Regions from separate parts of the Pedobacter sp. W3I1 genome, predicted to be linked through region 2. Evidence: riboswitches for the same ligand, from Rfam matches in the RefSeq annotation. Region 2 holds a riboswitch; each other region holds the start of a gene.

Region 1 (8,195 bases), 590 kb from region 2:
CTTATAAAGCACGGTATTCTGATGCGGAAATTCAGTCATTTCGCTGAGTGGTTTATCCAGTAGCAAGCATAAGAAAACACGCATTGCCCTGCCGTGCATACAAAGTAAAACTGTTTTTTCTTCAGGTCTGGTCATTAAAACTTTCATGGGGTGTTTTAAACGTTCGTAAACATCCTGAACACTTTCACCACCTTCGAAATGAGCCGTGTAATTTCCATCCTGCCAGTTTTGCAACATCTCTCGGAAAGCATCACGTGCGTCCTCCGTATTCGGTTGTCCTTCCCAAACGCCCCAAGCCAATTCATCCAGCCCCGAAAGTTTTTCCCAGGGTAAATCAGCATCTATAAATTTTTGAACGGTTTGCCAGGTACGTTTTAAATCAGAAGTGTAAATCTTATCAAAAGGAACATCTTTATACTTTTGGTAAAAAGCCTCCGCCTGTGACCTGCCTAAATCATTTAAGTCAGAATTTATACCTCTGCCCTGTACTATGCCTTGTCTATTGAGTTCCGTTTCGCCGTGGCGTATGATGTATATTTCCTTCATTTATTAAGTTATTGAATGAGTGAATTTTGAATGATTGAATGTAAATCTAACATCCATTATCCTAAGCATTCACTCACTCTATCATTAAGTCATTCCCTCATTAATTCACTACCGGTAACTTATAATATTGCGGTTTCTTTTCTTCTTCAAAAACTACGTTCTCAAAATCAGTAACCACATTATATAAAGTATCGCGCTCTATTGCTTTTCTTCCTACCTGTTTAATCAAATTCACCAGTTCTTTAGTGCTCATTGCAGGCGTTTGCTCTTCAGCCCCAGCCATAGAATATATTTTGGTGGTATCATCTAAAGTACCGTCAATATCGTCAACACCATAATTTAATGATAACTGAGCTGTTTCGCGACTGATCATTGCCCAATAAGCCTTAATGTGGTCGAAGTTATCCATATAAATACGGGCAATGGCATAATTTCTTAAGTCTTCAATTACTGAAGTTTCAGGCACATTACTCATCTGGTTATGCTGATTTCTGAATTTTAGCGGAATAAAAGTCTGAAAACCACCGGTACGATCCTGTAAATCACGTAATTTTTCCATGTGATCTACCCGGTGCCAATATTTTTCGATGTGTCCGTAAAGCATTGTCGCATTACTGCGCATACCTAGTTTATGCCATTCTTCATGTATATCTAACCATTGCTGGCCTGTACATTTATCTTTAGCAATCTGTTCTCTGATTTCAGGGTGAAAAATCTCTGCCCCTCCGCCTGGTATCGATTCTAATCCAGCTTCTTTCATCAAACGCATACCTGTTGCATAATCAATTTTAGCCTTCTTAAAAATATAATGATACTCAACCGGCGTTAATGCTTTCACGTGCAAATCAGGGCGATGCTGTTTAATTGCGGTAAATAAAGCAGAATAAAAGGCAACATCATATTGAGGAAGTACTCCACCCACAATATGCACCTCAGTTACAGGCTCACCATCATATTTTTTAACGATATCGAGCATTTGCTCCATAGTTAAGGCCCAGCCTTCTTCCTTTTGTTTGATTAAACGGGAGTACGAGCAAAATTTGCAGTCGTAAACACAAAGATTGGTTGGTTCTAAATGGAAATTCCGGTTGAAATAAGTTTTATCACCGTGTTTTTGTTCCCGGATAAAATTTGCGAGAACACCAAGGTAACCTAATTCAGCATGTTCATACAGATAAACACCTTCATCAAAGGTAATACGCTCTCCGAGAAGAACTTTGTGTGCTATGTTTTGTAATTCAGTTGATAAATTGGTATCAGCTAATATTTTTTCAACTTGCTCAGTTGTATTCATTCCTGATTTATTTTGAACAAAAATACAATAATGAGCCGATTTGAAAATCATTTTCTTGTAACAAACCGCGATTTTTGAATGTTGTTCTTGATTATTAACCACAGATGAACACTGATAAACACAGATGTTGATTGCTTTTTTATCTAAGCTTAGCTGTAGGTGTTAATATTAGTCACGGAAACACGGAAGTCACGGAAAAAACAAACGCCAAACCTCCGCGTAAATCCGTGTTTCCGTGGCAATCCTTCGACTAAGCTATCAATGACAGATTCCAAGAGAGAGGTTCGTCATCTCGACCGAAGCAACGCGGAGTGGAGAGATCTATGAGCCAAATTAAATTGGAAGATAGATTTCTCGGCTGCGTTGCACTCCGCTCGAAATGACGACACTTTGAGGAGATTTATTTCTCTTAATTCTTCTGTTATTCATATTGATTTTATTTAATAAATTATCCCTCAGAGTGACATATCAAGAAAAAACCACAACGAAAATCGTCATCTCGACTGGAACGCAGTGGAATGGAGAGATCTATCTTTGTAGGTTTCTCGACTTCGTTGCACTTCGCTCGAAATGACGACACTTTAGAGAAAACTATCAATTAAATAAATCAGCAACGGTTACAAAAAAAAGCACCTCTTTTCAGAAGTGCTTTATATGTTTTTCACAGGTTGATATTTTTATCTATTATCTTGCTGCAGGTACAAACGTTAAAACGATGTTTGCAGTTTTGCCACCAAATTCGATCGGCGATTTCAAGATCATTTGTGTGCTGGAAAGATCAGTTAATACTAAACGGTAACCTTCTGTTACGTTTTTAGCTTTATCGCCTTCAAATATTTTCTTAAACTGGAACGTTTGATCTTTAGGGGCTGCCGACCAGAAAATAGTCTGCATTACCGAACCACAAGTACTCGATGCAGGCAAGGTATAAGAACCATTACCACTATTAGTTAAATTCCATGTACTTCCCTGGAAACATTTATAAGATTTCTCTCCAAACAATCCTTGAACAGCGCCATCAGGCAATCCTTCTAAAGCTACATTGCTCACTACCCATTCGCGAACAACTGTACCTCTGCTACCTGTTACACCTGCAGTTACTCTTTTTGCAGTATTACAACTTTGTAACATTACTAAAGTAGAACATGCTATTGCGATAGCTATAAATAATCTTTTCATTTTTGTTTAATTTAAATTTCGTCAAAGTTGTTACATAAATCTTGCCAAAACCATTACGAACCTTAAATTAGCGCCAAATTATTAAATTGCATCCCGATATTATTTCGATAAACATCAAATTTTATGAAACCAGAAACCCTTGCTATTCACGCTTCTAATCTTGTAAAAAGCACTACAGGCGATGTCACTCCTCCTATTAATTTATCAACCACTTTTTTTCGCGATGAAGACGGGGGTTATCCCGGAGGGCATATGTATAGCAGGGTAAGCAATCCAAACCGGTCTGCTTTAGAAAACACTGTAGCCAAATTAGAATATGGCGAAGATGCAGCAGCTTTTTCTTCTGGAAATACCTGTGGAATGGTTTTATTTCAGGCGTTGAAACCCGGCAGCCACATTATTGCACCGGATGATATGTACTGGGGAATTAAAAAACAGTTGCTTACTATTTTTAACGATAGTTTGGAATTTGATTTTATTGACCAAACTGATTTAAACCTGATACAATCGAGCATTAAGCCCAATACCAAACTGATCTGGATTGAAACCCCATCCAACCCGTTATTAAAGGTTACAGATATCGAAGAGATTGCCAAAATAGCTAAAGCTAAAAACATCACCTTGGTCTGCGACAGCACCTTTGCTTCTCCTGTTTTACAAAATCCGGTTTTATTAGGCGCTGATATTGTAATGCATAGCAGTACTAAATACCTGGGCGGTCATAGCGATGTGCTGGGCGGAATTTTAATAACAGCCAAAAAAGATGAGCTGTGGGAGAAAATCAAAAATATCCAGCAAACCGGTGGTGCGGTTCCTTCCCCTTTCGATTGTTTCCTATTAACCAGAAGCATTAAAACCCTGGCCTATCGCATGAAAGGCCATTGCGAAAATGGAAAAATTATAGCGGGTTATTTAAACAAACATCCGAATGTTGAAGCCGTTTTTTACCCAGGGTTAGAAAGTCACCCACAGCATGACATTGCAAAAAAACAAATGAAAGATTATGGCGGGATGATGTCGTTCCTGGTTAAAGGTGATGTTGAGGCTGCCCATAAAGTGGTCAATAAAGTTCAGTTATTTGCTCAGGCCACCAGTTTAGGCGGCGTAGAGAGTTTGATTGAGCACCGTTATTCAGTTGAAGGCCCTGATAGTAAAACGCCTAAAAATTTACTCCGTATCTCTGTAGGTTTAGAGCATGTAGATGATATTATTGCTGATTTAGCACAGGCGTTGGGTTAAAATATAAAACCTACAAGGTCTTAGAGACCTTATAGGTTTTATACAAGAAATTCAGAAAAGAATGATCGTCATTCCCACGCAGGTGGGAATCTTAAAGCGTTATTGCATTAGGATTCCCAATCAAGTTGGGAATGACGACAACCAATTTAAAATCTTATTTAGGATTACAGATCGTAGTCAACTTAGCTGAATAATTTGCTTCCAGCGGCTCATTCGTTTGCGCTAAACGTTGTGATCCTGTATTGGCTGGGCAGGCAATATCACCGGCAGCATCATAAATCAGTTTAGTTCCATTAGCTAATAATTCTTTTGGTACATATACCTGTACTTTGGTAATGGAATAACCTGAAGGAAAATAACGCACATAATAACCATCAGGGTGTTTGGTCCAGATACCGCTCGGTACATCGCTTCTTGGAGGAGCCATACCTGCTATAATAGCATATTTTTCCATGTCGGCATAAGTGTAATTTCCAGAAGCTACCAGCTGGCGGATATTATTTTCTGCCTCAAAAACGGCCCTTACACCTGCAGGCAATTGGTCTTTAGCTTTTTCCATTATATCGAAAGGTAAAACTCCTAAAGCACCACCTTCTAATTGCGTAAGTTGTTTTGGCGTTAATAATTTTACTGCAGTAAGTTTAACCTGTCCGTTAAAATCGGCAAATTTTGTTCTGGCAATAATGGTCCATAACAACACCTGAATATCGTGTTGTTCTACATCCGAATGTTTTTCTGCGCTTTTCAGTATAGAAACCACGATTTCTTCTTTCGGTCCCAAAACGGGTGCAAACATATAACCGTCACCTTTTGATGGAGCAAAAGTTCCGGCTTTTAAGCAGTAGCTTTTATTGGTCATTTCGTACAAACCTTCGCAAAGCAAAAAACCACCCTCTGGATTTTTAGGCAATAAATATAATGGCTGGGCTTTTAAATTTAAAGAATTAATAAAATCTGGCAGCTTTTCGCCTTCTCTATTTACATCTTCAAAGCTGGTGGTAATGGCAGCGGGCTGTTTTAAAAATTTATCTACGCCTAAAGCTTTAGCACCCTGAGCGGTGCCAACTTTTAATAATTTGTCTTTTAAACCTCCAAATTGCGCGTTTGCATTGCTTAAACACACTATAGTTAATAGCAGGCTTAAACAGAGAACTTTTGTATTTTTCATCATGATTAAATTTAGATAGGAAAACAAACTTAGAATTTTAAGCGTAAATTTTATATTAAAAGTTAAGTTTGTTATGCCATCATAAAAATACTCCATTCATTTTCAACTAGTTAATGTAAATTCGAAATTTTATTTTGTGGATTAAAATTAAATTCAGACATTTGAAATATTATTTGGTAGAAAGCTAAATAAAAGTCAATCTTCACAGGTTGATTTATAAAGAAGTGGCGAGAGACTGGCTCGATGACCCACTGGCAACCCTCAGAAAGAGAAGGTGCCAATTCCTGACCGGATAACATGGTGTTATTTGGAGATATAAATTAGAACTGATGAAAACATTAAATCTTCAATCGCTAAGCGAACCCAGTGCAAACCTTAAAAAGGTAGAAAGAGCTTCTATTTCTTTTATTTGTTGCGATATGCGTGCGATTACTTGTATGTGCTGTTGCATACAGTAATTTAAAAATCTTCCTTTTTTGTTTCTTTTCAAATTGGAAGGTCCCGGGAAATCGGGATACGCCCTGTTAGGTTTAAGATTCTCTTAATCTCTGCTATCTCATCACATCAACTAAAAAAATAGAAATCATGTCAACATCATATAAATTTGAAACTTTACAATTACACGCTGGCCAGGAAATAGATCCAACAACAGGTTCAAGGGCTGTTCCTATTTACCAAACCACTTCTTATGGTTTTAAAAATGCAGAACACGGTGCCAATTTATTTGCGCTAAAAGAATTTGGGAATATCTATACCAGGATTATGAATCCTACAAATGATGTTTTCGAAAAACGTATTGCCGCTTTAGAAGGTGGTGTAGCTGCTTTGGCAGTGGCATCAGGGCAAGCAGCTCAATTTATAGCGTTAAACAATATATTAGAAGCTGGCGACAGCATCGTTTCTTCCTCTCACATTTACGGCGGAACGTATAACCAGTTTAAAGTAGCTTTTAAACGTTTGGGGATACACGTAGATTTCGCAAATCCTGATGTACCTGAAGAATTTGAAAATAAAATTACCGATAAAACAAAAGCAATCTTTTTAGAAACCATTGGCAACCCGGCGTTTAGTGTACCTGATTTCGAAAAAATTGCCGCAATTGCAAAAAAATATGATCTACCTTTAATAGTCGACAATACTTTTGGTGCGGGAGGTTATTTATTTAAGCCATTAGAACATGGTGCCAACATAGTTGTCGAGTCTGCAACAAAGTGGATCGGCGGTCATGGAACAAGCATTGGTGGGGTTATTGTTGATGGTGGAAACTACAATTGGGGCAATGGTAAATTCCCTCAATTCTCTGAGCCATCAGAAGGTTACCATGGTTTGGTTTTCAGCGATGTTTTCGGCATCGGTGGACCATTCGGGAATATCCAGTTTATTATCCGTGCCCGTGTGGAGGGATTAAGAGATTTGGGACCTGCCCTATCGCCTTTCAATTCATTCCTTTTATTGCAAGGATTAGAAACTTTATCACTCCGCGTTCAACGCCATGTAGATAATGCATTAGAATTAGCAACCTGGTTAGAAAACCACCCTTTAGTTAAGGAGGTACATTATCCTGGCCTTGCTAGCAGTAAATACAATAATCTGGCTAAAAAATATCTAAGCAACGGTTTTGGTGCTGTATTATCATTCGAATTAGAAGGAAGCAAAGAAAATGCTTCGCAGGTGATTGATAGTTTAAAACTGGTGTCGCACCTGGCTAACGTTGGCGATGCAAAAACGCTGATTATTCAGCCTTCAGCCACCACACATCAGCAATTAAGCGAAACAGAACAATTAGCCGCAGGGGTAAAACCAAATGCATTAAGGGTTTCGGTAGGCATTGAGCATATTGATGATATTAAAGCCGATTTCGAACAAGCATTTGCGACAATTAATGCTACAGTTCCAACAGAGCATTTACAAGCCTAAACCCCTTTAGGGGCTTTTTAAAACCACAACATCATTACAAAATGCATAACAGTAAAAACGATAGCACTTCAAAGTCGCCTTCAGGGGATTTAGGAGCAACATATCATTATAATAAACAGTTCAAACTAGAGAGCGGAAAAAAAATCCGCAATCTGCAAATTGCTTATCAAACTTATGGCAAATTAAATGCAAATAAAGATAATGTGATTTGGGTTTGCCATGCACTAACCGCCAATGCTGATGTTTTTGAATGGTGGGAAGGTTTATTTGGAGAAAATGCTTTGTTCAATCCAGAAGAACATTATATCGTTTGTGCCAATGTTTTGGGTTCGCATTATGGCAGCACAAACCCGTTGAGCACCAATCCGGTAACTGGCTTACCTTATTACCTTTCGTTTCCACAATTTACCATCCGCGATTTAGTATCGGCACACCAGTTATTAGCTTCGCATTTAGGGATTGATTATATTAAATTATTAATAGGTGGTTCTTTAGGCGGGCAACAAGCTGTTGAGTGGAGTATTTCGGAACCGAATAAAATTGAAAACCTGATTTTAATTGCTACCAATGCGGCGCATTCTCCCTGGGGAATTGCTTTTAACGAAAGTCAGCGTTTGGCCATTACTACCGATAGAACTTTTTATGCTAACCAACCAAACGGTGGCAGTAAAGGTTTAAAAACAGCCCGTAGCATTGCACTTTTAAGTTATAGAACCTACAGCGCTTATGGCAGTACACAGGTTGAAAGTGTAAACGATAAGACAGATAATTTCAGATCGTCTTCTTACCAGAATTATCAGGGAGAGAAACTGATTAATCGCTTTAATGCTTATAGTTATTATTATTTAACCA
Region 2 (8,195 bases):
AATACGCCAAATGCCGTAAAACTAAGCATGGTGAAAAAAACAACACCAGGTTCTTTTTTTAACGGTCATCAAGGTGTTGACACACCAAAAGAAATGGAGATGTGGCAGGTGGTTAAGCAAGGGCTTTCTTCAAAAGAACCTTACCTGATTGGTATGGTTTCGCATGGCGAAGGATTTAACGATTCGCCTGATGCTGAATCTATTTCAGGTGGTGTTTGTCTTAAAAATGCTGAAGCAGTGGCTTTAGGCCGCCAGGGAAATTACTTTATGTGGGGTTTTGCAGGTTCTCCTGATTACATGACGGATGAAGCCAAAGATGTTTTTGTAAACACCATTTGTTACATTAAAAAATTCGATCACCTTTCGGCTATTGTTAAAAAAGTACAGATCGAAACCCGTAGCGGTATAGACGAACTGATTTATCGGTTAAGCAAAGATCTTTATAATCAGGCCATTGTATCAAGGCGTGAAGGTAACCTCCGTATGCTGAAAATGCAGCAGGAATTAAAGGATAAAAAAGCAAAGGGTGAAGATATTGGTCATGGTAATGAGATGTTTTTGAAAATGCCGGTAACCAATGATACCCAATCATTTGATGATTATGTAAAAGGTTATGCTGGTGATAGTTTATTTGCTATTTACGGCACGAATATTAACCTATATCACAAATACTACCGCCAAAATTATGAGTATTTTTATCCTTCTGGCGTGTATACGCTTCAATTGGATCGTGATGCGCAAAAACTTGGTATTTCTAATCGTAAAGTGGCCCTTTTAGATAAATGTGTAAGTTTGTTGGAGGCCAACAAAGAGATAGCGATGGCCCAAAGATTGCTCGAACGTTACACTACTGAAAAATTCAGTAAAGCAGCGGAATGGAGAAAATGGCTCAATCTAAACCGTAACAATCTATTCTACACCGAATCTGGTGGCTTTAAGTTCATGGTCAATACCTATGGAAAAAGTCTTCCTGTTAGCCAACAACAAAGCTCCCAATTGCCAAAAGCGATTATAAGTGGTGAACCGACCACAGCCGATCCGGTTGCAGTTTCGGCAAGGTTTATTCCTGGCAGTGGAGATAAAAAAGACAGTTTACTTATCGAAGCCAAAATTTTAAAAGGCTGGCATATCTATGCCTATGTAGCTAAAGATAATCCATTTGTGGTTACCGAAACCCGTCTCGAACTTCCTGAAGGCGCCGTAGCTGATCAGGAATGGAAAACAACAGCAGCTATTCCTTATCCGGGCAACGCGGGCATGTTTATTTTTGAAGGAAAGGCAAACTTTAGGATTATGGTTGATTACAGCAAGGCAAAAGCCGGTACTAAAATTAAATGCGGCCTGTACTATCAGGTGTGTGATGAAACCAAATGTTATCCACCGAAAGAGAAAATATTAGAAATATCTATTTAAGCTACTTATACACACGGTATGGCCTGTAAAATGGCCTTATTGTTTTACCCTAAAAGAATATGAAACCTATTATCAGGCTTTGCCTGTTTATGTTGAGTGTAATTGTATGTACTTCGCTTCGGGCGCAATCTCCTGCGAATAAAGCAGCTGCTCTTCACCACAAACTTCTCGCAGAAATGATTGCAATACCTGCACCCAATTTTACCTTAAAAAACCTTGACGGCAATGTGGTATCGCTAAAGGATCTAAAAGGAAAAGTAATTGTGCTCGATTTCTGGTCGACATGGTGTGTACCCTGCAAAAAATCTTTTCCGGCGATGCAGCTTGCCGTTAATACCTATAAAAATGATCCTTCAGTAAAATTTTTATTTATCCATACCTGGGAAACCACCAAAACACCGGTTGAAGATGTAAAAAAATACATGGCTCAATCGGGTTTTAATTTTCAGGTGCTAATGGACCTGAAAGATGAAGCTGGACGTAATGCTGCGGTTGAAGCTTACGGCGTAAGTGCCATCCCTGCAAAATTTATTATCGATAAAGCAGGCAATATTGTATTTAAACTCACTGGGTTTACGGGAACCGATGCCGATGCACTCAAAGAAATTTCTGAGCGGATTAACCTGGCAAAAAATCATAAATAACAAATGAATAATTCCATAAAGGGAATAGTAGTAACGATAGTTATGCTCCTCAGCTTAAATGCTGTGGCCCAGAAAAAACAGGTTGCCAAATTCCAGAAAACCATTGCCGAAGCCGTAAAAAAAGCATATCCGGCGAGTGTACGGATGTGGGGTTTTGATGTGCAGCAGAACCAAAGAACCAGTGGCCAGTTTAGTGGGGTGGTGGTTAGTGCCGATGGTTATATCCTAACCGCTGCACACACCATTTTGCCTGGTAAAAATTATAAGGTTTTTTTTCCTGATGGCCGCGAATGCATCGCGCTGGCCCTTGGTAAAATAGAAAATAAAGAGACGCCAGGCATTCCAGATGTGGGCATGATGAAAATTACGGATAAAGGTACCTGGCCATTTGCAGAAATAGGTTATTCAGCGAGCTTGCTTAAAAATGAACCTTGTATCAGTATTTCATATCCCGAAACTTTAAATCAAACGCTGCCAACCTTAAGGTTAGGAAATATTGCAGAAGTGAAAAATGAATATGGTTTTATCCGCTCCACCTGTAAAATGGAGCCTGGCGATTCTGGTGGTCCTTTATTTGATTACCATGGCCGTGTAATTGGTTTGCACAGTGCCATTGATGTTTCGGAGGACATGAATTTTGAAATCCCTGTTGACCTTTACCGCCGATATTGGACAGCCCTAAACAGCGAAAGGCTTTATACCGCTTTTCCCGAAAAGGTGGATGAGGTGAAAGTAGACCCGTTGTCTTTGGTTCTGCAAAAGGAAAATAAACAAAAGGCATTACACCCTGATTTTGATGTGCCCACCCTTAGAAATAGCTGCTTTTCCATCAAAAGTGTGATAAAAGGCAAAACTCAGGAGATTAATGCCAGTTTATTAAATGTTAAAACATCAAGTGGAGTTAAAAAACAGTTTTTACTGAGTAAAAACACGATGATAGGTGAAGAAGCCCAGTGTTATATTAATGGAACCGCCATGCCGATTAAGCTAATTGGAAAAGATCAGGAAAACGACCTGGTTTTATTTGAGCTTGAAAAACACATAAATGGTGGAATTGATTTAAATATTTCTAATCGCGATACTGTTGGAATAGAGATGGGTAAACTTCTTTATAGCATTGATCCCGCTGGTAAAGTAATGCGAAGTGTTGTAGGTAGTTCACTATTTAATTTACCAAAAATTAACAGTCAACCTTATTTGGGTGCAATGGTGGTGTACAATTCGAGTCCAGTCCAGTTTTCATTAATCAAAGAGGGCAGCCCGGCAGAAAAAGCAGGTATAAAAGTGGGCGACGAACTGATCAGTATCAATGGAAAGACTATTAAAAAAGCAAATGAATTTGCGCCAGAAATATTGAAATATTGGGCAGATGATGAGGTTTCTTTTGAATGGGAAAACCCTTCAGGGAAAATGAAGAAAACTTTTAAACTGGACGGACGAGGGCAATCGGTCTTTAACCATCCCGCAGAAAAATTTGAAGGCGGAAAATCTGAACGAAGAGATGGGTTTAATGCTGTTTTTACGCACGATGCGGCGATTAAACCGAATGCATGCGGTTCGCCCGTTTTCGATTGGGAAGGAAATTTTTATGGCATTAATATCGCCAGGTTCAGCCGGACGACGACGGTGGTGATTCCGAAGAAAACAATAATAGATTTTGTTTTGAAGATAATGCAATAAATATCTTCCTAATCTTGTCCAAAAATAAATGTCATTCTGAACATAGTGAAGAATCTCTAGCTAAAGAGAGTCTGGACAAAGACTTTTCTATTGAATAAGTCTGTGTTAAAAGATTCTTCACTGCGTTCAGAATGACAACTATGGGATAGAAAAGCGCATCATGTATGCAATTACTTCCACAAAAAGATAGAAGCGGAAAGAAGGACTGTCTAAACCGAAGAGTGCTAGACTTGCTTTACAAAAAAAACGAGACTTTATACATTTGTTTTTGGAGCGCAGCGCCAGTGCATCTATTAAAGTCTGTTCCCGTGCTTCGCTGTATCCCTCCGCTGCGCTTCAGGGATGCCGCTATGCCCGGGGCTAAACACTCTTTTTCTGCAAGGAATCTGATGCACGATCTGTCATCCTGAGCCTGTCGAAGGACCTTTTTTAAATTAACCCGCTTATTCAAAATCGGTCGTCATTCCCGCGCAGGCCTATCGTGTGGACACGTCTTTTTTAAGAATTGTTTGGGCATCATGCTAGCTGGCTTTAATAAACCACAGTCTTTACCGAAGGACGCCGTCAATCCCAAGTGGCGGGAGAATCAAAAAAACAGGTGCAGAATAGAATAAATTGCACTTACAAACCTTAAACGCAGTGGTTTTGTGTTCATTAGCACTGAATTCAAGTTTAATATAAATTGAACACAAAACGAAGTGCCACTGTTTTTTTGATGAGCGTGGGCGGTGAGAAGCCACATTGCTGGATTGACAAAGCGCTTTGGGTACTTTGGCGCTCCAAAGTACCATGCCCCCGCGGCAAAGAGCGGAAAAAATCAACATTTGTCCCCAAATTATTACTTCTGAAGGAATCAGGACCAGTTAATAGTGGGAAAGATGCTGAAATAAATTCAGCATGACGATCGCCTTAGGAATATGTGCTTAGAACAAATACAGGCTGGTGTAGATGTGTTCACACGATAGGCGCAGGCGGGAATCTTAAAGCTCATTGCATTAAGATTATCTGCGATGAGCACTTCGTGGTTCCCAATCATTTACCAATGACAGATTTTAAATTGGCGTCATCTCGACCGAAGCAAATGCGGAGTGGAGAGATCTTTGGACGATGTTAAAAAATCTCTCCACTACGGTCGAGATGACGATTTTTCTATTGCTAAGACCCTGAAATAAATTCAGGGTGACGATCGTGTTAAGAACAATCGATAAGATAAATTATTTCTTCAACAATGTGTCAATCTCCGTATTAAATTCTTTCACAAATTCATCATAAAATTTGCCGGTGGCCGGGCCATTAAAACCAGTATGGATTTGTGCTACATTACCCTGTTTATCGATGATTATTGTGGTTGGGAACGATAAAAAAGAATCGAGTGCAGGCAACGATTCAGATACCACTTGTTTATCGGCAGTGCCTGCAATAACCTGGTCGTATTCAATTCCAAAACGTTCGCGGAAACGTGTCATCACCTTTTTTGCGTATTCAGGTTCGGTGGAGCGCTCGTAATGCAACGCAATAATTTCTACTCCACGTTTCTTGTTTTCTTTATACCAGGGCGCTATAAAAGTAGCTTCGTCAACACAATTTGGGCACCAGCTTCCGGTGATGGTTAAAATCACCACCTTGTTTTTGTACTTTTCATCCTTTAACGAAATCTTTTTGCCGTTGATATCAGGAAAGCTAAAATCAAGTGTTTTGTATCCTTTTTTGAGGTAGGTGAGTTTATAGGGATCGGGTAGGGCAGCATCTTTATTTTTAGTTCCCGTAAAAGGCTGACTGCCCCTTGCGCCTAAAATTTCACCCCTTAACGAGCCATCTGCCTGGAAAGTTCCTTTGTAATAGGCAGGAGAGGAGCCAATAAAGCTCGAAAGTTGGAATTCATTTCCTTCTACAACACCTTCCAGATAGCGCGAATCGCCGGTTACGCGGAGAAAAGTACCCGTAAGTTTGTTCCCCGTCTGCTTAAATAAACCGACTGTTTTTTCTTCTTTGCCATTTGGCGATGTAAAAACCACATCATAACTACCAGAATAGTCTGCTGTTGCAGGTTTATCTGTTTTAAAACGGTAATTTTTTCGTTCAGCAATAATGACCAAAGGTTTGCCTGCTTTATCTTGTTTTCTTAAAACACCCGTTAATTGGTCACCATCTATAGCAAATGCGAGTTCGTTATCAAACTGATCCAGTTTTACGAAAAGTGAATCGGATGTTTGTTTTACAAGGCCACCTTCGAAACGCTCTTCAGCATTGCGGAAATATAATTTCTGCTGACCGCTTTTTTCGCTGATCTCGAAGTTGAAAGGAATTTCTAATCCTTCCTTTACTTTAGCTATTCCACGCCAGTTGCCGAGGGCAACAAATGCTTTTTGTTTTTTCCCTTGAAGCTTTGCCGCCTGGTTATTTGCTAATGCAACATGTTCCTGAGCGTAGGTAAAAGTTATTGATATGGCCAATATGGCTGTTAAAATGGATTTTAATTTCATTGGGATGTGTATTTGTCGACTAAACTAGTAGACAAAGATATGGATGTAATTGCCAAAGAAAAAATATTTCAATAAAATTCTATAAAAACTATAGGATAAATGGAATAAGTTATACCTTTGCCCCAGTTATTTTAAAATACTTATCAAGAAAGGCGGAGGGAATGGCCCTGTGAAGCCTTAGCAACCATCTAATTTTTAGAAATGGTGCTAATTCCATCTCAGATGAATCTGGGGTAGTTAAGTCAGTTGTTTGCGTTATCCTTATCAAAAATATATGGAGCACTTCTGATTTAAGGGGTGCTTTTTTTTTGCCCTGAATGCGTTCTTGAAATTAAATATGCATTAAATAAAATCATTCAAATGAAAAAGACAGATGAGCTGAAATCCATTGAAATAAACCTTAACACATGCTTCCGAATGCGTGGAGCCTGTTAAAATTGCTCCGTTTTAACAGGCTTTTTTAGACTAACCATTCCATTATTTTTTTTTAAAACAAAACACGTTTTTGTCGTGGTGGAATTGTTTTGCCCAAATTATTATCCCTTTTAACTAATTATTAACTACACAATATGTTTAAAAATTTAAAATCAATAGCGTTTATCTTTCTGCTCTTCATGGCACAAAAGCTTTCCGCTCAAGATGTCACGGTTACCGGAACGGTAAAGTCGGCAGATGGCGAAACACTCCCAGGTGTTTCCATTTTAATAAAAGAAACCAAACAAACAACCATTTCAGATGGGAAGGGTGCTTTTTCAATTCATGCACCAGATAAAGGCACATTAGTATTTTCTTATATCGGTTTTAAGAGTCAGGAAATACAAATCAATAAAAATCCTGGCCCGATTTCGGTCATTCTTCAGTCGAGCGATAATGCGCTGGATGAAGTAGTAGTTACAGCATTGGGTATTTCGAGGCAGAAGAAATCGCTGGGTTATGCGGTTCAGGAATTAAAAGGACAGGATTTGGCTGAAGCCAAAGAATCTAATTTGGTGGATGCACTTGCCGGAAAAATTGCAGGGGTGCGTGTCACCAACAGCCAGGGGAGTATGGGTTCATCACGTGTGGTCATCAGAGGTGAAACGTCTATTGCCGGAAATAACCAGCCTTTATTTGTGGTTGATGGGATTCCGGTAGATAATTCGCAGTTAAATTCGGCTGGGGCAAGAGATTATGCCAATACCATTTCAGATATCAATCCTGAAGATATAGAATCAATGAGTGTGTTAAAAGGACCAAACGCTGCGGCACTATATGGTTCGAGGGCTGCAGCCGGCGTGATCTTGATCAAAACTAAAACAGGTAAATCGAAAAAAGGAATTGGTATCGAAATCAATTCGAATGCTGTTTTAGAAAGCCTGCTTACTTTGCCAGTTTATCAAAATGCCTTCGGGCAGGGGTCAGAAGGTCAGTTCAGTTATGTAGATGGTGCTGGTAAAGGATTAAATGATGGGGTAGATGAAAGCTGGGGACCAAAATTAGACGGAAGATTAATTCCACAGTTTTTTTCGAAAGGTGTAGCCGTTCCGTTCGTAGCACATCCAGATAACGTACGCGATTTCTTTCAAACCGGATATGCATTAAATAACGGTGTATCTATTGCAGATGCTAACGAAAAATTCGATTACCGCTTATCATACAATAACCTGAAACAAGTTGGTATTGTGCCCAATTCTGGTCAGGGAAAAAATGCTTTCGTACTAAATACCACTTTACGGATTACTCCTAAGTTAAGTATAACCGCTAACGCAAATTACAGTAAACTTGCTTCTGATAATTTGCCAGGTACAGGCGGTTCAAGATCAACCAGTACCATGTTACAGTTTACCTGGTTTGGCCGTCAGGTTGATATTAACCAGTTAAAAGACTATTTGGACGAGAATGGAAAAACGTTTAACTGGAACAATAACTATTATAGCAATCCTTATTGGGTCGCTTATGAAAATACGGTTTCGCAAAACAGAAGCAGGATTATTGG
Region 3 (8,195 bases), 1.9 Mb from region 2:
ACTTTCGTCAAAAATGATATAACGATAAGCTTCTAATCCTTTGGGCGTATTTACTTTTGTTAGGGTAGTTTTTTGCAGATTTGCACCAGCCAGAAAGGCTACATTTCCTCCGTTTGGAAGCAAGAAGCGGTAACTTCCGGTAAATTCGATCCCTCTGGTTCTGGTACTAAAAGAGTTATAAAAAAACTTGGCCTGTACGGTACCGGTTTGTACAAATAATGCCCTTACATCTGCCGGCAGATTGCTATCTGTTGCAGAAAAACGTCCGGTATTACCTACCCGATCATTAATATCTACCTGATAACCGTCAATGGTGATTTCTACATTTTGGATCGGTTGAGAAGTGATTCCGGCAGAATAACCTTTCGATTTTTCGGGTTGAAGTGATGGGATTCCGAGGGCTTTTGTAGCCGGGTTTACATTGTTTGCCGTAACCTGATCTATTGCGACACCATTCTGAAAAGTGGTAGAGGTTTCAGTATAGTAAAACTGGGCTAGATCGGGCGCTCTAAAACCTGTATTAAAGCCGCCTCGAACCGCCAGCCATTTTGCAAAACCGTAACGGGTTGCCGCTTTATAAGTAGTTACGCTACCAAAATCAGAATAATTCTCTACCCTTACCGCACCTGATAAAAGCCATTTATCAGTTACATTCAATTCGAGGTCTGCATAAGCAGCAGAAATAGAACGTTTAACATTTACTTCGTTCGAAGGCCTGAAACCTGCATGAATCTGGGAACCAGGAGAAAGTCCGTTTAAAGGTGTACTTCCCGCAGCTACAAAATACGGAATTCCCCCAGTGGTGTAACCAATAGAGTAAATAGTGCTCAGATCAGCTTTTGAATAAGAACCTTCTTCACCTGCAATAATCTGATAGGTTTCTACACGATACTGCCCACCAAAAGCAACATTCAATCCTTTAAGTACTTTATCAAATTTCCTGGAAAAATCTAAACTTCCGCTGTTTTGCGAAGCATTGTAACTGCCCGCATTAAAAGTCCGCGGTGTTTTTTGACCTAAACTGGCATTCAGCGTATTGCTGATAATATTATCGAAAGCATTACGTCCATACACATTAGAAACATCAAAATTCCAGCCACTCACCTTTCCCTTTACCCCTACCGCAAAAGACTGATCGGTGATGATGTTATCCATGGCTGGCAAAAATCCATCAGGGTAAACGAAAGTATTATTCCGTTCTGTCCATCCTGGCAAACGGTACACAGCCGTAAACTGCGAATTGCGGTGACTGATGCCACCAAATGAATACACTTCAAAACCATCTTTCAACGGAATAGCAGCATTAAATGCCAATAAACCATCTTTCGATTTATTGGTAGAGCCACGCTGATCAAAAAAATGCCGATCGATACCACGGCTGGCAATAATGGCGTCATCAATTTCTTTGGTATAAATCTGATCGAAGCCCCTTGTATTGGCTCCTCCACCATAAGCCGGACCGATGTAAATGCCATCAGAATAATTTCCGGAAGGAAGTGATACCGCCTGTGTAGCATATTCGCCAGTAACATTAAGAAATCCCTTTGTGCCCAATCTAAGGCCAATATTCGCATTTGTTCTGGTGGTTAATCCATCGCCTCTTCGGCGGATACTTTCGATGGTACTTGCGGTTATTTCATCCGCATTGCTTTTTAATACCACATTGATTACCCCCGCAATGGCATCCGATCCATACTGCGCTGCAGCACCATCCCTTAAAATCTCAATACGGTCTATCGCACCTACAGGAATGGCATTCAGATCGTATCCGGTAGCACCATTGCCCAAACCACCCCAACTAATGTTCGAGCTTTTATGTCTTCTTTTACCATTTACCAAAACCAATACCTGATCTACGCCCAAACCTTTTAATTGAACGGTAGAAGTTGCTGATGCCGCATCGCCACCACCAGAAACAGACGAATGAAAGGAAGGTGATACATATTGCAGCAGCTGTGTTACGCTAGCTTGCGGAGAGTTTTGCTGTAAAGTTTTTAAATCAATTACATCCACCGGAACGGGTGAATTAAGTTTAGTGCGGTTGGCATTCCGCGAGCCAACAATCTGTAATTCGCTTAAGGTATTGTCGGCCTGTTCGAGCGAAACGTTTAACTTGGTAGCTGATCCAATTTCGATAGTAGCAGTTTTATAACCGATATAAGAAACCTCGATAAATCGCCCGTTTTTAGTAGAAATTTTAAATGCACCATCTTTATCGGTAACCGTAGAACCATCAAGCCCTTTGATCTTTACCGATACACCCGGCAAAGGAGATTTATCTTCAGCAGAAACAACTACCCCGGTAATAACTCTTTGTTGGGCAGATATTTGCGCGTAGGTAAGTACGCTCAATAATAATATTAAAAGTAGTTTTTTCTTCATGTTGTTTATTTTGGAATAGACATACCAATGGCCATCCACCTCATTTTTAGTGGAAAAATGTGTTAAAAATTAAGTTTTAAAGATTTTTGATCGAACTCTGCCTATTTTATCATTTTTGTTTTTGAAACCGATCATCGGTAAGCGAAAGTAAAAAAGCCTCTATATCGTTTATTTCATTTTCGCTCAAGCCTAATGGTTTATTTAAAGAAAGATCCCTGTTTTTCCCATTTTTGATTACCACATCTGGATTATTGTAATATTGGATCACTTCTTTTAGGGTTTTAAACATCCCGTTGTGCATATATGGTGCAGTAATCCCAACATTTCTTAAACCAGGGATTTTAAAATGCCCTTTATGCTCTGGGTTATGCGTGACCTCAAATCTACCCTGGTCTTTCAGTTCTAATTCATTAAATAACCCGATTCCTTTAAAACGGTCGGCAGTAAAATCTTCACCCGAATGGCAATTGTTACAGTTGGCCTTTCCGATAAACAACATCCTGCCGCGCTTTGCATTTTCGGAGATGGCTTTGTCATCTCCATTAATATACCGATCGTAAGGGCTGTTTGCGGTTTCTAATGTTCTTTCGAAAGAGGCAATGGCCAGTAGCAAATACTTTTGTGTAGGTGGCGAATTAAAAATCTTCTGGAATAGTGCTGCATAATCCTTGTCTTTTTGCAAGCGATCAATGGCATCGGCAATAGGCAGGTTCATTTCTACAGGATTAATAATGGGCTGCAGGGCTTGATCCTCCAAGGAAGCGGCTCTGCCATCCCAAAAGAGGCTTGGTCTGCCCGAAAGATTGGTTACCGATGGCGAATTACGCGTTCCTTTGGTTCCCCCTACACCTAAGCTCACCGCTGATGTATCTGCAAAAGCAAATTCCGGTTTATGGCACGAAGCACAGCTAATGCTTTTATCTTTAGAAAGAATCGGATCAAAAAACAGCTTTTCGCCTAAACGTTCCTTACTGTTAATTACAGTGGGATCGTCTGCACCAAATCCGGCCATTAAAAACACCACTAAAACTAAGGACAGGGAAATTATTATTTTGCTTCTTTTCATTAGTGTATTCGGTTCGGAATTATTTAACGGGTCTTCGACTACGCTCAGACTGACATCCCTTAATTGAAATATTGTAGTCTTCATTAATCGGTCGTCATTCCCGCGCAGGCGAGAATCTTAAAGCCTTTGGTTAAGCTTAAGCATTAAGATTATCTTCGATGAGCACTTCGTGGTTCCCAATCAAGTTGGGGATGACGGACCTACCTGTTTAGCTAGCGAAAGGGAGAATACCAGACTCTCCCATCTCAACTAACCTAACAAGAGAGATTTTAATTATTGGCTACCAGCTGTACATTCAGCTCGAAATCATCATAGATGGTTTTATCGCCCAGGTTTTCAAAAAAGCTTTTAGACCTGAATTTGATATCGTACTTGGTTCTATCGACCGTAATTTTTGCATTTGCAATTACTTTATTGCCTTCTTGCTTAACTGTTGCAGGAAAACTGATTTCGTTAGTAATGCCTTTAATGGTGAGCTTTCCCTTCACATCATAAGTTCCTGCACCGGTACTTTGCACCGATGTAATGTTAAAATTAGCTTTACCAAACTTTTCTACCGCAAAAAAATCGTCACTTTTCAAATGACCCAACAGTTTAGCATTGGTTTCTTTATCAGTAAGATCGGTAACCGCAATGGTTTTGGTATCGAGCTCGAAACTGCCGCCTTTTAGTACTTTATTGTCTAAGGCTAAAGACCCGGAACTAACGTTGATGGTTCCCGAATGTTCTCCGGTTACCTTTTTGGCCACCCAGGTTAACTTACTCTGTTCAGGGCTAACTTTATAGTTTACCAGTTTCCTTACAAGAGTTTCCGTAGCTACCTTTAGTTTAGGTTTTGGCCCGTTTAAAGCTGTAAAAGATGAGGCTACAAGTGTAGTAGCAATAATTGCGATCGTTTTATACTGTAACATATTATTTATGGTGTTTAGTTTAGGTGGTTTAGCTATTTTCCATTTGCCTGTGCCTCAAAATAAGCAGCAGATGGTACTGGTTCTGCGATTAATTCATCCAGAACTTTATTGAATTTTTTCTCGTAATCATCGTAATATTTACCTGTAACGGTTCCGGTGTAACCGGTATATATTTCGCGTACTTCGCCTTTTCTATCAATAATAATGGTGGTTGGATAAGCGATAAATTTATTTAAAGCCGGAAGTTTATCAGCAACCAATCTTTTATCAGCCAGTCCGCCAAACAGGATATCGTATTTAATGTTGTATTTATCGCGTAGTTTACCCAGCGTATATTTTCCATATTCAAGGTCATCTTTCTGTTCGAAACCAATGGCGATGGCTTCTACGCCTCTTTTGGCATTTTTATTGAACCATGGCGAAAGGAATACGGTTTGATCGGTACAGTTCGGGCACCAGGTACCTACCAACTCCACAATTACAACCTTACCTTTATATTTATCATCCGTTAACGAAACAGACTTTCCATTCAGATCAGGGAAAGTAAAAGCAAGTTTTTTAACGCCTTCTTTTAAATGTGTGAGTGTATAAGGATCTGGCAATTCCGCCTGATTATCTTTTACGCCTGTAAACTTTAAGTTATCGTAAATGCCCTGGCTAATTTCGCCAGAAAGTGTACCATCTTCGTTAATCGTACCCTTATAAATTTTGGGACTTGGACCACTAAAACCAGAAAGTACAAACTGATTTCCCTGTACGGTACCTTCCAACTCACGGCTATCGCCAGTTACCTGCATAATTACACCTGTTAACTTATTGCCTTCTTGCTTTAATATGGCAACTTTGTTTGGAACGGCTTCTTTAGAAAAACCTTTAAACTCCCATTTTCCCGTCAAATTTGCGGTAGGCGCAACATCTTTTCCGGGCTCAACAAAGCGGTAAGATTTACCTTGCTCTGCAGTAAAAGGCAAAGCATTGCCCTGCAAGCCTGGTACTAAGCTTCTATATTCGCCTGAGATCCGTCCATCGCTTTCAATTTTGGCTACCAAAGCTGCATCGTAAGTATTCATTTTGATAAACAGTGAATCCTGTCCTAAATATTTGATATGGAAATCGTCTCTCCGTGTACCATTTAGCAGTGTAAATGTGGCATGCTCTGCATCTTTTCCCTTTAGTTCGAAATTAAAAGGGACTTCTGTTTCAGCAACTTTAAAAACACCGCGCCAAATTCCTTCTTTTATAAATTTTTTGGCCACTTTTGGTTCTTCATGCACCTTGTTTACAGCAAAGGCTGTAGTAGAAATGAGGGATGCCAGTGCCAGCACCTGCATTTTAGCAAAGTTAGTTTTCATCATGTAAAGTTTTGAGTGTAGGTTAAATATGGGCTGCAATATGATGCAGCCTCACATTTTTTTGGTTTGGTTGGTTTAGGTTACTTACTTTTTTGTGTTTCTACCGAAGCCAGTTTTTCGGGTACCGGTTCAGCAATCAGTTCATCTAATACTTTATTGAATTTGGTTTCATAGTCGTTAAAGTATTTTCCAGTTACAGTGCCGGTATAACCGGTGTAAATTTCTCTTACATTTCCTTTTCTATCGACAATGATGGTTGTTGGAAAAGCAATGAATTTATTTAGCGCTGGCAGTTTTTCGGCCACTACTTTTTTATCGGCAATGCCTCCGAAAAGGATATCGTAAGTGATACCATATTTTTCTTTCAATTTGCCCAAAGTGTATTTCGCATATTCAAGATCATCTTTTTGTTCAAAACCAATTGCAATGGCTTCTACACCACGTTTTTGGTTCTTTTTAAACCATGGAGAAAGAAAAACAGTTTGATCGGTACAATTTGGACACCAGGTACCAATTGTCTCGATAATTACGACCTTACCTTTATATTTATCATCACTTAAGGAAACATTTTTTCCGGCAAGATCTGGAAAAGTAAAATCGAGTTTTTTATAGCCTTCTTTAAGAAAAGTAAGTTTATAAGGATCAGGAAGTTCGGCGTTTTCGTTGCGTTGCCCGTCAAATTTCAGGTTTTTATAAATCCCAAATCCTTGTTCTCCGGTAATGCTGTTATCATCGTTTATTTTCCCTTTTACAATAAAAGGACTTGGTCCGGTAAAACCAGATAATTCAAATTCATCGCCCTGTACGGTGCCTTCCAATTCTCGGGTATCACCAACAACAGTCATGATTACGCCTGTAAGCTTGTTCCCGTTCTGTTTTAATAATGCGATCGAAGCAGGTACAGCTTCTTTGGTATAAGTTTTTATTTCCCATTTACCAGAGATATTGTGCTTCGGAGCCACGTCTTTACCGGGTTCGACAAAGCGGTAATTTTTACCATGTTCGGCTACAAATGGCAGCGAATTGCCTCTAAAGCCAGGTACCAGACTGCGGTATTCGCCCGATAAAGTCCCATCAGTTTCAATTTTCGCCACCAAAGCAGCATCATAGGTATTCATTTTTACATAAATGGAGTCATCGCCACGTCGTTCTACATGAAAATCATCACGTCTGGAGCCATTAATTAAAGTCAAAATGGCTGTTTGAGGATTTTTACCTTTTAATTCGAAGTTAAAGGGCACTTTTGATTCGCTTACACTAAACTCGCCCCTCCAAATCCCTTCTTTAGGAAATGGTTTTGCCACCTTGGCTGATGCAATGCCGCCCAGTAACAGTACTGAGGTGGTTAGGCATGCAATTTTTGAGGTAATTGTCGTTTTCATAATCATCATTATTAGTTAAACACTATCGTTTTAGAGTTTTTAATAACAAGGCACATTTTTCCATAGAAAAATTCAGGCAGCATAGATACAAGCTGTTTATACAGTTGTTTCTGCTTAATGAAATCCCTAACAGGAAACGATGTGTTTAATGTTATTGGTTAATTTATAATCTATTGCTAGATCAGTTTGAGCACTTTTTCCTATGGAAAGTTGCTAGAAGTTCAACGAGTACTGACTCTCCCTTCTTCTTTATAAATCAACTAATTAATGGTGGTGAATTAATTAGAGTAATAACCTAAACTAGTGGTGGTGATTAGTTAGGCCGTTCCTGATACCCCGGCAACTTATTGACTTAAATACATGACCACCATAATATTCTATCAAAAGGCCCCGGGGTACCAGGATTTTTATAAGAATATCTGAATGAAAACCTTAACAGGTGATCCGTATCTTAGTTTATATTAGCGGCAACAGCAGTTGTACTGATCTGAATAATTGATCAGAAAATATGGCTGAGGTTGTCTGCGGAGTTTCATATCGAACGTAAATTTGCTAGTGAACTATTATATTTTTTTGTAAAAGTATAAACTTTGTTTACTTTACACAAGTATTCCTATAGATTTTATAGACTTTATTCATAACATACTGATTTACAGAAATATAATTTTTCAATAAGACAAATTTCTCATTAAGCAAAGCGCTTTGAGCAGCGCGCATGGTGTAGTGGACGCATTGAAAGGGGGCTTCGCTGACTATCATTGACAATCCATAATTCAAGCCTCATTCGATCTGATAGCTATCGAATGAAGCGCAGTCCCGAACTTTCGGGAGAAAAATCTATTCCATTAGATTTCTCGACGGCATTGCACTCCGCTCGAAATGACGATACAGTAAAAACACAAACAACTAATAATCAACAAATTAAATAATAAAAAAATCTCAAGAAGCACAAATCTTACAAAAAACTACTATTTCTATAGAATTTATAGTAATTAATTTTTACTTTTGCTGAGTCTTCTTCAAAAAGTGACTTATAAAGCTATTTGAAAGGATCATATAGTCATGTGGCCGAGTGGTTAGGTAAAGGTCTGCAAAACCTAGT
Region 4 (8,195 bases), 3.3 Mb from region 2:
GAACGATGCCATTAATAATGATATTATGCTGCTAAAGCGTGATATTTTAGAGCTGATGATGGATGAAGGCATTAATAAATTTATTCTGATCGGAGAAAATGTGCTGAATTTCCATGCTTCTGATGATAGTTATTATGAAGAGTGGTTTCAGGAAGTAGAAGATGGCTGGATTGTTGGCGTAAATTTTCAGGAACACGTAATCACTGAGTTTCGCGATAATAACATCGATTATTACATTAACTTTGGCGGTGCATTCGACAATCTGCCATGGCGCACACTAAAACCACTACAGGTCTTTAAAAAAGTTGAAGAATTGCTGACAAAAAGATTAAACTAAATATTTATTTTTATATAGTTAAATACACAAAATTTAAAATGGAACAACAAAATTATCAATATCAAGACAACAGTGTTTTTGTACAGGAAAGATCTGCATCTAAACGTTTCTTTGGGAATGTTTTCTTATGGATGTTTGTAGCACTAGCTGTTTCTACAGTTGCAGCTTATTTTATTGCCAGTACGCCAGCAGTATTGGATTATCTTTTATCTTATAACCCACAAACAGGTAAAGGTGGGTTTACTGTTTTAGGTTACATTGCAATATTTGCTCCGCTAGGATTAGTATTCTTGATGGGCGCTGGTATGCAACGGATGTCTTATCAGGCATTAATTGGCGTATTTTTGCTTTATTCTATATTAACTGGAGTAATGCTTAGCTTTATCCTGTTAACCTATTCTTTGCCATCTGTTGTAATTAGTTTTGCAGCGGCTGCCGCGATATTTGCCGTAATGGCGATAATGGGCTACACTACAAATACAGATTTGAGTAAGTTTGGACCTATATTATTTGCAGGCGTAATCGGTTTGGTGATCATCAGTATTATCAATATGTTTTTAGGCAGCTCTACATTGGGGTACATTATGGGATTTATTGGAGTGGCTATTTTTACTGCCTTAACTGCCTACAAGGTGCAAGAGCTTAAAAGAATTGGCGAAGGTTTGGATGAAAATGGAAATACTTTAGGTGTAAATGAAAGCAAAAAATTAGCGATCATGGGCGCCTTATCGCTTTATATCACCTTCATCAACTTATTTTTGTCGCTATTGCGTATTTTCGGTAGTAGAAGATAGATCTCAAAAACAGAACAATATTCTTAAGGCTGCGCAGTTTTGCGTGGCCTTTGTAATTTTATTTGGTAGCAAGGCGATAATTTTTGGAATTGATGTTGCTTTGTTGCATTTTTGTATGCTTATTAAGAAAGACGGAGGGATTAGACCCAACGAAGTCTTAGCAACCTGTAACCATACAAGGTGCTAAATTCTATTCTGCAAATAGCGGAAACAGATAAGTTTAGGATTACGATTCTCGTACCAACTTTTTAAATAAGCTTTTTTTTGAGATTTGAGACTATAGATTTGAGATTTGAGACAATGTGTCTTATCTACTCTCATATCGCATATCTCAATTCTCATATCTAACAACAAGAATGAGCATAAGAGAAGAATTAGAAAAACGTATTTTGGTGATTGATGGTGCAATGGGTACCATGATTCAGCGATATACCTTAACCGAAGAAGATTTTAGGGGGGAGCGATTTAAAAACCATCCCTGTGATGTAAAAGGCAATAACGATTTGCTCAACATCACACGTCCGGATATTATAAAAACGATACACCTGGAGTATCTGGCGGCTGGTGCCGATATTATCGAAACCAATACGTTCAGTACACAGCGCATTTCCATGGCCGATTACCAGATGGAAGACCTTTCTTACGAAATGAGTTTTGAAGGTGCACGTGTGGCAAAAGAAGCTGTAAATGAGTTCATGGCAGCAAATCCAGACCGTAAATGTTTTGTTGCTGGTGCCATTGGCCCAACCAACCGTACCCTTTCCATGTCGCCAAATGTAAACGATCCTGGTTTTAGGGCTGTTTATTTCGATGAGCTGGAAGCAGCTTATTACGAGCAGGTACGCGGTTTGGTAGATGGTGGTTCGGATGTATTATTAATCGAAACCATTTTCGATACTTTAAATGCTAAAGTGGCTATTGTAGCCATTAAAAAATATGAAGAGGTAATAGGCCGTAAACTGGAGATCATGATTTCCGGTACCATTACCGATGCCTCTGGCAGAACACTTTCAGGTCAAACTGCTGAAGCTTTCTTAAATTCTGTAATGCATGCAAAACCATTAAGCATCGGTTTTAACTGTGCTTTGGGTGCTAAAGAAATGCGACCACATATTGAGGAGCTTGCTGCAAAAGCGGGCTGTTATGTTTCGGCCTATCCAAATGCTGGTTTACCAAACGAGTTTGGTGCTTACGATGAGCAGCCGCATGAAACGGCACATTTGGTTGACGATTTTATTGCCTCTGGTTTTGTGAACATTGTGGGTGGCTGTTGTGGCACCACGCCAGAGCACATTGGCTGTATTGCTAAAAATGCAAGGAAAGCTGAGCCTAGGAAAATCCCTGTGCTAGAACCTTATATGCGTTTAAGCGGGTTGGAGCCAGTAACCATCACCCCAGAGAGCATTTTTGTGAATATTGGTGAAAGAACAAATATTACCGGATCTCCAAAATTCTCTAAATTGATCTTAAGCGGCGATTACGAGGCTGCATTGGCCGTTGCCCTACAACAGGTTGAAGGCGGTGCACAGATCATCGATGTGAACATGGATGAAGGGATGTTGGATTCGGAAGCAGCAATGACCAAATTCTTAAACCTCATTGCCTCTGAACCTGATATAGCCAAATTGCCCATCATGGTCGATTCATCTAAGTGGTCGGTTATTGAAAATGGTTTAAAATGTTTGCAGGGAAAAGGAATTGTAAACTCCATTTCACTAAAAGAAGGGGAAGAGAAATTCCGCGAAAGCGCCCGCAAAATTATGCAATATGGTGCCGCCGTGGTGGTAATGGCTTTTGATGAGCAGGGGCAGGCCGATAATTACGAGCGTAGAAAAGAAATCTGTAAACGGAGTTATGATATTTTGGTAAATGAAATTGGCTTCCCGGCAGAGGATATTATTTTCGATCCGAACATCTTAACCGTCGCAACCGGATTAGAAGAGCATAATAATTATGCTGTCGATTTTATAAATGCTACCCGCTGGATCAAAGAAAACCTGCCTCATGCCAAAGTGAGTGGTGGGGTTTCTAACATTTCTTTCTCTTTCAGGGGGAATAATACCGTTCGCGAAGCCATGCACTCCGCATTTCTTTATCATGCCATTCAGGCCGGTTTAGATATGGGAATTGTAAATGCGGGGATGTTAGAGGTTTATCAGGAAATTCCACCCGAATTGTTAGAAAGGGTAGAGGATGTGCTCTTAAACCGAAGAGACGATGCTACGGAGCGTTTGGTAGAATATGCCGATACCGTAAAATCGAAAGGTAAAGAAGTGGTTAAAGATGAAGAGTGGAGGAAAGGTTCTGTTGAAGAAAGATTATCTCATTCCTTAGTTAAGGGAATTGTAGAATATCTGGATGATGATGTGGAAGAAGCCAGGCAAAAATATGCCCGCCCGATTCAGGTAATCGAAGGGCCATTGATGGACGGGATGAACATCGTAGGTGATTTATTCGGCGCCGGGAAAATGTTCCTGCCTCAGGTAGTAAAGTCGGCAAGGGTAATGAAAAAAGCCGTAGCCTATTTATTGCCATTTATTGAACAGGAGAAATTAGATAATCCCGATCAGGATCAGAATTCGTCAGCAGGAAGAGTATTAATGGCCACTGTAAAAGGTGATGTGCATGATATTGGGAAAAATATTGTGGGCGTGGTATTGGCCTGTAATAACTTCGAAATTGTTGATATGGGTGTGATGGTTCCTGCGCAGGAAATCATCAAAAAAGCCAGAGAAATAAAAGCCGATATTATTGGTTTAAGTGGTTTAATTACGCCATCGCTGGATGAAATGGTTCACTTTGCCAAAGAAATGGAGCGCGAAGGTTTCACCATTCCATTAATTATCGGTGGAGCAACTACTTCAAGAATCCATGCTGCTGTAAAAGTAGCACCGCATTATTCGGGACCTGCTATCCACGTGTTAGATGCTTCCAGAAGTGTTACCGTTTGCAGCACCCTGATGAATCCTGAAACAAAAGATGACTATGTAGCAGGCATTAGAGCTGAATATGATAAAGCACGTGAAGCGCATTTAAATAAGCGATCGGATAAACGTTTTAAAACCTTAGATGAAGCACGTGCAAATAAATTTAAGATCGATTTTCAGCCCAACTTACCTGTTCCGGAATTTACAGGCACAAGGGTTTTCGATAACTATCCCTTAGAAGAATTGGTTCCCTATATCGATTGGACGCCTTTTTTCCATACCTGGGAACTCCGCGGAAGTTATCCGAAAATTTTCGACGATAAAAATGTAGGCGACGAAGCGAAGAAACTTTTTGATGATGCACAGACTTTATTAAAACGCATCCTCGACGAAAAACTGTTAACAGCAAGAGCCGTGATCGGTTTCTGGCCAGCAAATGCGGTAGGAGACGACATCGTTTTAGAAGTCCAGAGTCCGGAGTCCAAAGTCCGAAGTCAACCTAGTGACTCAGGACTCAGGACTGAAGACTCAAGACTAGTTACTATCCACACCCTCCGCCAGCAGGCCGAAAAAGTAGATGGGCAGCCTTATTACGCCTTATCTGATTTTATTGCACCGAAAGAAAGTGGTATTCAGGATTATTTCGGTGGTTTTGCCGTAACGGCGGGTATCGGGATTGATGAACTGGTGAAAGAGTTCGAATCCAATTACGATGATTATAACAGTATCATGGCCAAAGCACTGGCCGATCGTTTGGCTGAAGCCTTTGCCGAGCGCCTGCATGAACGTGTACGCAAAGAATATTGGGGTTATGCACAGGATGAAAATCTGAGCAATCAGGAATTGATTAAGGAAGAATACGCAGGGATCCGTCCCGCGCCAGGTTATCCTGCCTGCCCGGAACACACCGAAAAAGGAACTTTATTCCAGTTGCTTGATGCGGAGAATAAAATTGGACTTCACTTAACCGAAAGTTATGCCATGTATCCAACAGCAGCGGTAAGTGGGTTTTATTTCGCGCACCCTGATTCGAGGTATTTTGGATTAGGAAAAATTACCAAAGATCAGATTGAAGATTATGCCATCAGAAAGAATATGCCGGTTGAAGAAGTGGAGCGGTGGTTAAGTCCGAATTTAGCTTATTAACATCGTCGATTTGTCATCCTGAGTGAACGAAGGATCTCGAACCGAAGAACATATAAATTGATATTTGCAGTCATCAAAAAAATAGGAACTGCTATATGTTAGAGATGCTTCATTAGCATTCAGCATGACAACCAAAACAGGGTATGAAGATTACAGACCATATAAAAAACGCAAAGGGTAAAACCTTATTCTCTTTTGAATTATTGCCGCCTATTAAAGGGCAAAGTATACAGTGGATTTATGATGCAATAGAACCGTTGCTAGAGTTTAATCCTCCTTTTATTGATGTGACTTCGCTTCGTGAAGATTACATTTATAAAGAACAAGCCAATGGTTTGCTACAAAAGGTATCTTATCGCAAGCGGCCGGGTACCATTGCCATTTGTGCGGCTATTATCCATAAATATAAGGTTGATGCCGTTCCACATCTTATTTGCGGTGGGTTTACGAAAGAAGAAACCGAAAATGCATTGATCGATTTACAGTTTTTGGGTATTGATAATGTTTTGGCTTTGCGTGGCGATGCCCGTAAGGCAGATGGAAATTTTGTGCCAACTCCCGGTGGACACTGTTATGCTACAGATTTGATTGAGCACATTAAGAACCATAACGAAGGTAAATTTCTCCATGAAGATGTAGAAACCTTTAAAAGCGATTTCTGTATCGGCGTAGCTGGCTATCCTGAAAAACATTTTGAAGCACCTAATTTAAATACTGATTTTAGGTATTTGAAAAAGAAAGTAGATTTAGGGGCTGAGTTTATTGTAACGCAGATGTTTTTCGATAACCAGAAGTATTTCGATTTTGTAAAGAAATGTAGGGAAAACGATATCAATGTGCCGATTATACCAGGTTTGAAGCCCATCAGTACCTTATCGCAGTTAAATGTATTGCCTAAGATTTTTCATATCGACTTACCTGATGAATTAACGGATGCGCTATCGCATGCTAAAAACAATAACGAGGCAAAAGAAATTGGTACTGAAGCCATGATTAAACAATGTAAAGAACTGATTGATTTTGGCGCTCCGGTATTGCACTTTTATACCATGGGCCGCCCTGAACAGACTAAAAAGATAGCGAAGGCTATATTTTAATGAGAGCCGTCACTCTGAATTTATTTCAGAGTCACTGGTTAGTCGGGATTTGTAATCCCGTCTTCTGATTTAATTTTTAATGGATTTAAAATCCACAGTGCATAACGTCGAGATTTATTCTTGACTAGGAAATGAAAGTCAGTATTCCATTGATGCTTTAGCCCTGCCATTTGCTGTAGCCCGATAGAAAAAATCGGGGCTGCCGCTGCTGTCAGGTTTATTAATATTGGCATAATATCACTTGTTAGTCGGAATTTGTAATCGACGCTAGAAAAATTGAAAATAATCATGAATAATTTAAATACCGATCAACAAAACCTTGATGCCATACTCACAGAAGTTAAACAACAGGGTATTGATTATTTAAACCACATTCAGGAACGCTCAACAGCGAGTTCGGGTGAAGTGGAGATTGTTAGTGATTTAAACGAGCATGGCTCAGGTACTATCGAAGCCTTGAAACAATTTAATCAGCGTTTTGAGCCTATTATGGTGGCGTCATCCGGTCCAAGATACTGGGGCTTTGTAACCGGCGGAACAACACCTGCGGCCATTGCCGGCGATTGGTTATCAACGATCTACGATCAAAACACACAGAGCGCAAAAGGCGATGGAGATGTTTCGGCGATCATCGAACTCGAAACTATCCAATTATTACTTTCCTTATTTAATTTACCCAAAGATTTTTTTGGCGGTTTTGTAACAGGTGCTACACTATCTAATTTTGCCTGTTTAGCCGTAGCCAGACAATGGATTGGTAAACAACAAGGTAAAGATTTCGCCATAGAAGGTATATCAGGTACTGTAAAAGTGCTATCGGCTACACCACACTCATCAGCCATCAAATCCTTATCAATGCTGGGCTTAGGTAGTGGCAATTTTATTCCGGTAAACGTAATGCAGGGCAACCGCGAAGCATTGGACGTTGCCGATCTCGAACTTAAAATACAAGCCTTAAAAGGAGAACCATTCATTTTAATTTCCAGCGCCGGAACAGTAAATACGGTTGATTTTGATGATTTTGAAGCCATTAATACCTTAAAAGAGAAATATAATTTCTGGTGGCATATCGATGCAGCCTTTGGTGGTTTTGCAGCCTGCTCTCCTAAATACAGCCATTTGCTTAAGGGCTGGGAAAATGCCGATAGCATTACGGTAGATTGCCACAAGTGGCTAAATGTACCTTACGAAAGCGCGGTGTTTTTTGTCAAAGAAAAACACCAGTTGCTGCAGGTAGAAACCTTTCAGAATTCAAATGCAGCCTATTTAGGCAATCCGATGGAGAATTTTAGTTATTTAAATTTCCTGCCCGAAAACTCCCGCCGTTTAAAAGCTTTACCTGCATGGTTTACCCTTACAAGCTACGGAAAACAAGGGTATCAGGAAATTGTAGAAAGTAATGTTGAAATGGCCTTACGGTTTGCCGATTTCATTAATGAAAATCCGAACTTCGAACTACTGGCACCTGTACGTTTAAATACTGTTTGTTTTTCGTTGATAGATGAAAGTTTAGTTGCAACATTTCTGAATATGTTAAACGCAAGCGGAAAAGTATTTATGACCCCTACATTTTATAACGGGAAGAAAGGAATACGCGCTGCTTTTGTAAACTGGCGGACCTCAGCCGCTGATGTTGAGCTGGCTACGAGAGCTATGCTCGAAATTCTTACAGAACTTTAACCTGAAAATTATTGTTTTAATGCTATAGCTTTTATCTTTGTACCGATGAAATTGGAAGGCCTTAAATATGTACTGATTGCCTGCATTGCAATAGCTTTTTTCTTAAAAGTAAGCCATGCGATTTCGTATTTAAACTATTCTGCCAGTAATGTTGAAGTTTTATCTACAAATGATGACGCAACAGAGAAGGAAGAAAAGAAAGTGGAAACCGAAT

What was found. Region 2 has a riboswitch for S-adenosylmethionine ahead of QF042_RS12155 (SusC/RagA family TonB-linked outer membrane protein). Riboswitches for the same ligand answer to the same signal wherever they lie in the genome.
Region 1: another riboswitch for S-adenosylmethionine. It lies ahead of QF042_RS14500 (O-acetylhomoserine aminocarboxypropyltransferase/cysteine synthase family protein); the one in region 2 lies ahead of QF042_RS12155 (SusC/RagA family TonB-linked outer membrane protein).
Region 3: another riboswitch for S-adenosylmethionine. It lies ahead of QF042_RS19780 (peroxiredoxin); the one in region 2 lies ahead of QF042_RS12155 (SusC/RagA family TonB-linked outer membrane protein).
Region 4: another riboswitch for S-adenosylmethionine. It lies ahead of metH (methionine synthase); the one in region 2 lies ahead of QF042_RS12155 (SusC/RagA family TonB-linked outer membrane protein).

What each region holds. Positions count from the first base shown of each region.
Region 1 is NZ_JAUSXN010000001.1:3,498,060-3,506,254, forward strand. Features, by position in the region: gene QF042_RS14475 (histidine phosphatase family protein) at 1-546, opposite strand, end outside; gene mqnE (aminofutalosine synthase MqnE) at 647-1,840, opposite strand; gene QF042_RS14485 (hypothetical protein) at 2,525-3,019, opposite strand; gene QF042_RS14490 (PLP-dependent aspartate aminotransferase family protein) at 3,143-4,258, shown strand; gene QF042_RS14495 (hypothetical protein) at 4,413-5,429, opposite strand; SAM riboswitch class I at 5,638-5,748, shown strand; gene QF042_RS14500 (O-acetylhomoserine aminocarboxypropyltransferase/cysteine synthase family protein) at 6,012-7,343, shown strand; gene metX (homoserine O-acetyltransferase) at 7,385-8,195, shown strand, end outside.
Region 2 is NZ_JAUSXN010000001.1:2,910,578-2,918,772, forward strand. Features, by position in the region: gene QF042_RS12135 (protein-disulfide reductase DsbD domain-containing protein) at 1-1,413, shown strand, start outside; gene QF042_RS12140 (TlpA disulfide reductase family protein) at 1,473-2,057, shown strand; gene QF042_RS12145 (trypsin-like peptidase domain-containing protein) at 2,061-3,737, shown strand; gene QF042_RS12150 (peroxiredoxin) at 4,952-6,220, opposite strand; SAM riboswitch class I at 6,358-6,464, shown strand; gene QF042_RS12155 (SusC/RagA family TonB-linked outer membrane protein) at 6,790-8,195, shown strand, end outside.
Region 3 is NZ_JAUSXN010000001.1:4,855,033-4,863,227, forward strand. Features, by position in the region: gene QF042_RS19760 (TonB-dependent receptor) at 1-2,382, opposite strand, end outside; gene QF042_RS19765 (cytochrome-c peroxidase) at 2,492-3,448, opposite strand; gene QF042_RS19770 (YceI family protein) at 3,718-4,359, opposite strand; gene QF042_RS19775 (peroxiredoxin) at 4,392-5,711, opposite strand; gene QF042_RS19780 (peroxiredoxin) at 5,792-7,093, opposite strand; SAM riboswitch class I at 7,254-7,351, opposite strand; tRNA gene QF042_RS19785 (tRNA-Cys) at 8,152-8,195, shown strand, end outside.
Region 4 is NZ_JAUSXN010000001.1:6,221,877-6,230,071, reverse strand. Features, by position in the region: gene QF042_RS25555 (hypothetical protein) at 1-337, shown strand, start outside; gene QF042_RS25550 (Bax inhibitor-1/YccA family protein) at 376-1,131, shown strand; SAM riboswitch class I at 1,248-1,352, shown strand; gene metH (methionine synthase) at 1,488-5,204, shown strand; gene QF042_RS25540 (methylenetetrahydrofolate reductase) at 5,348-6,301, shown strand; gene QF042_RS25535 (hypothetical protein) at 6,340-6,534, opposite strand; gene QF042_RS25530 (pyridoxal-dependent decarboxylase) at 6,590-7,981, shown strand; gene QF042_RS25525 (hypothetical protein) at 8,027-8,195, shown strand, end outside.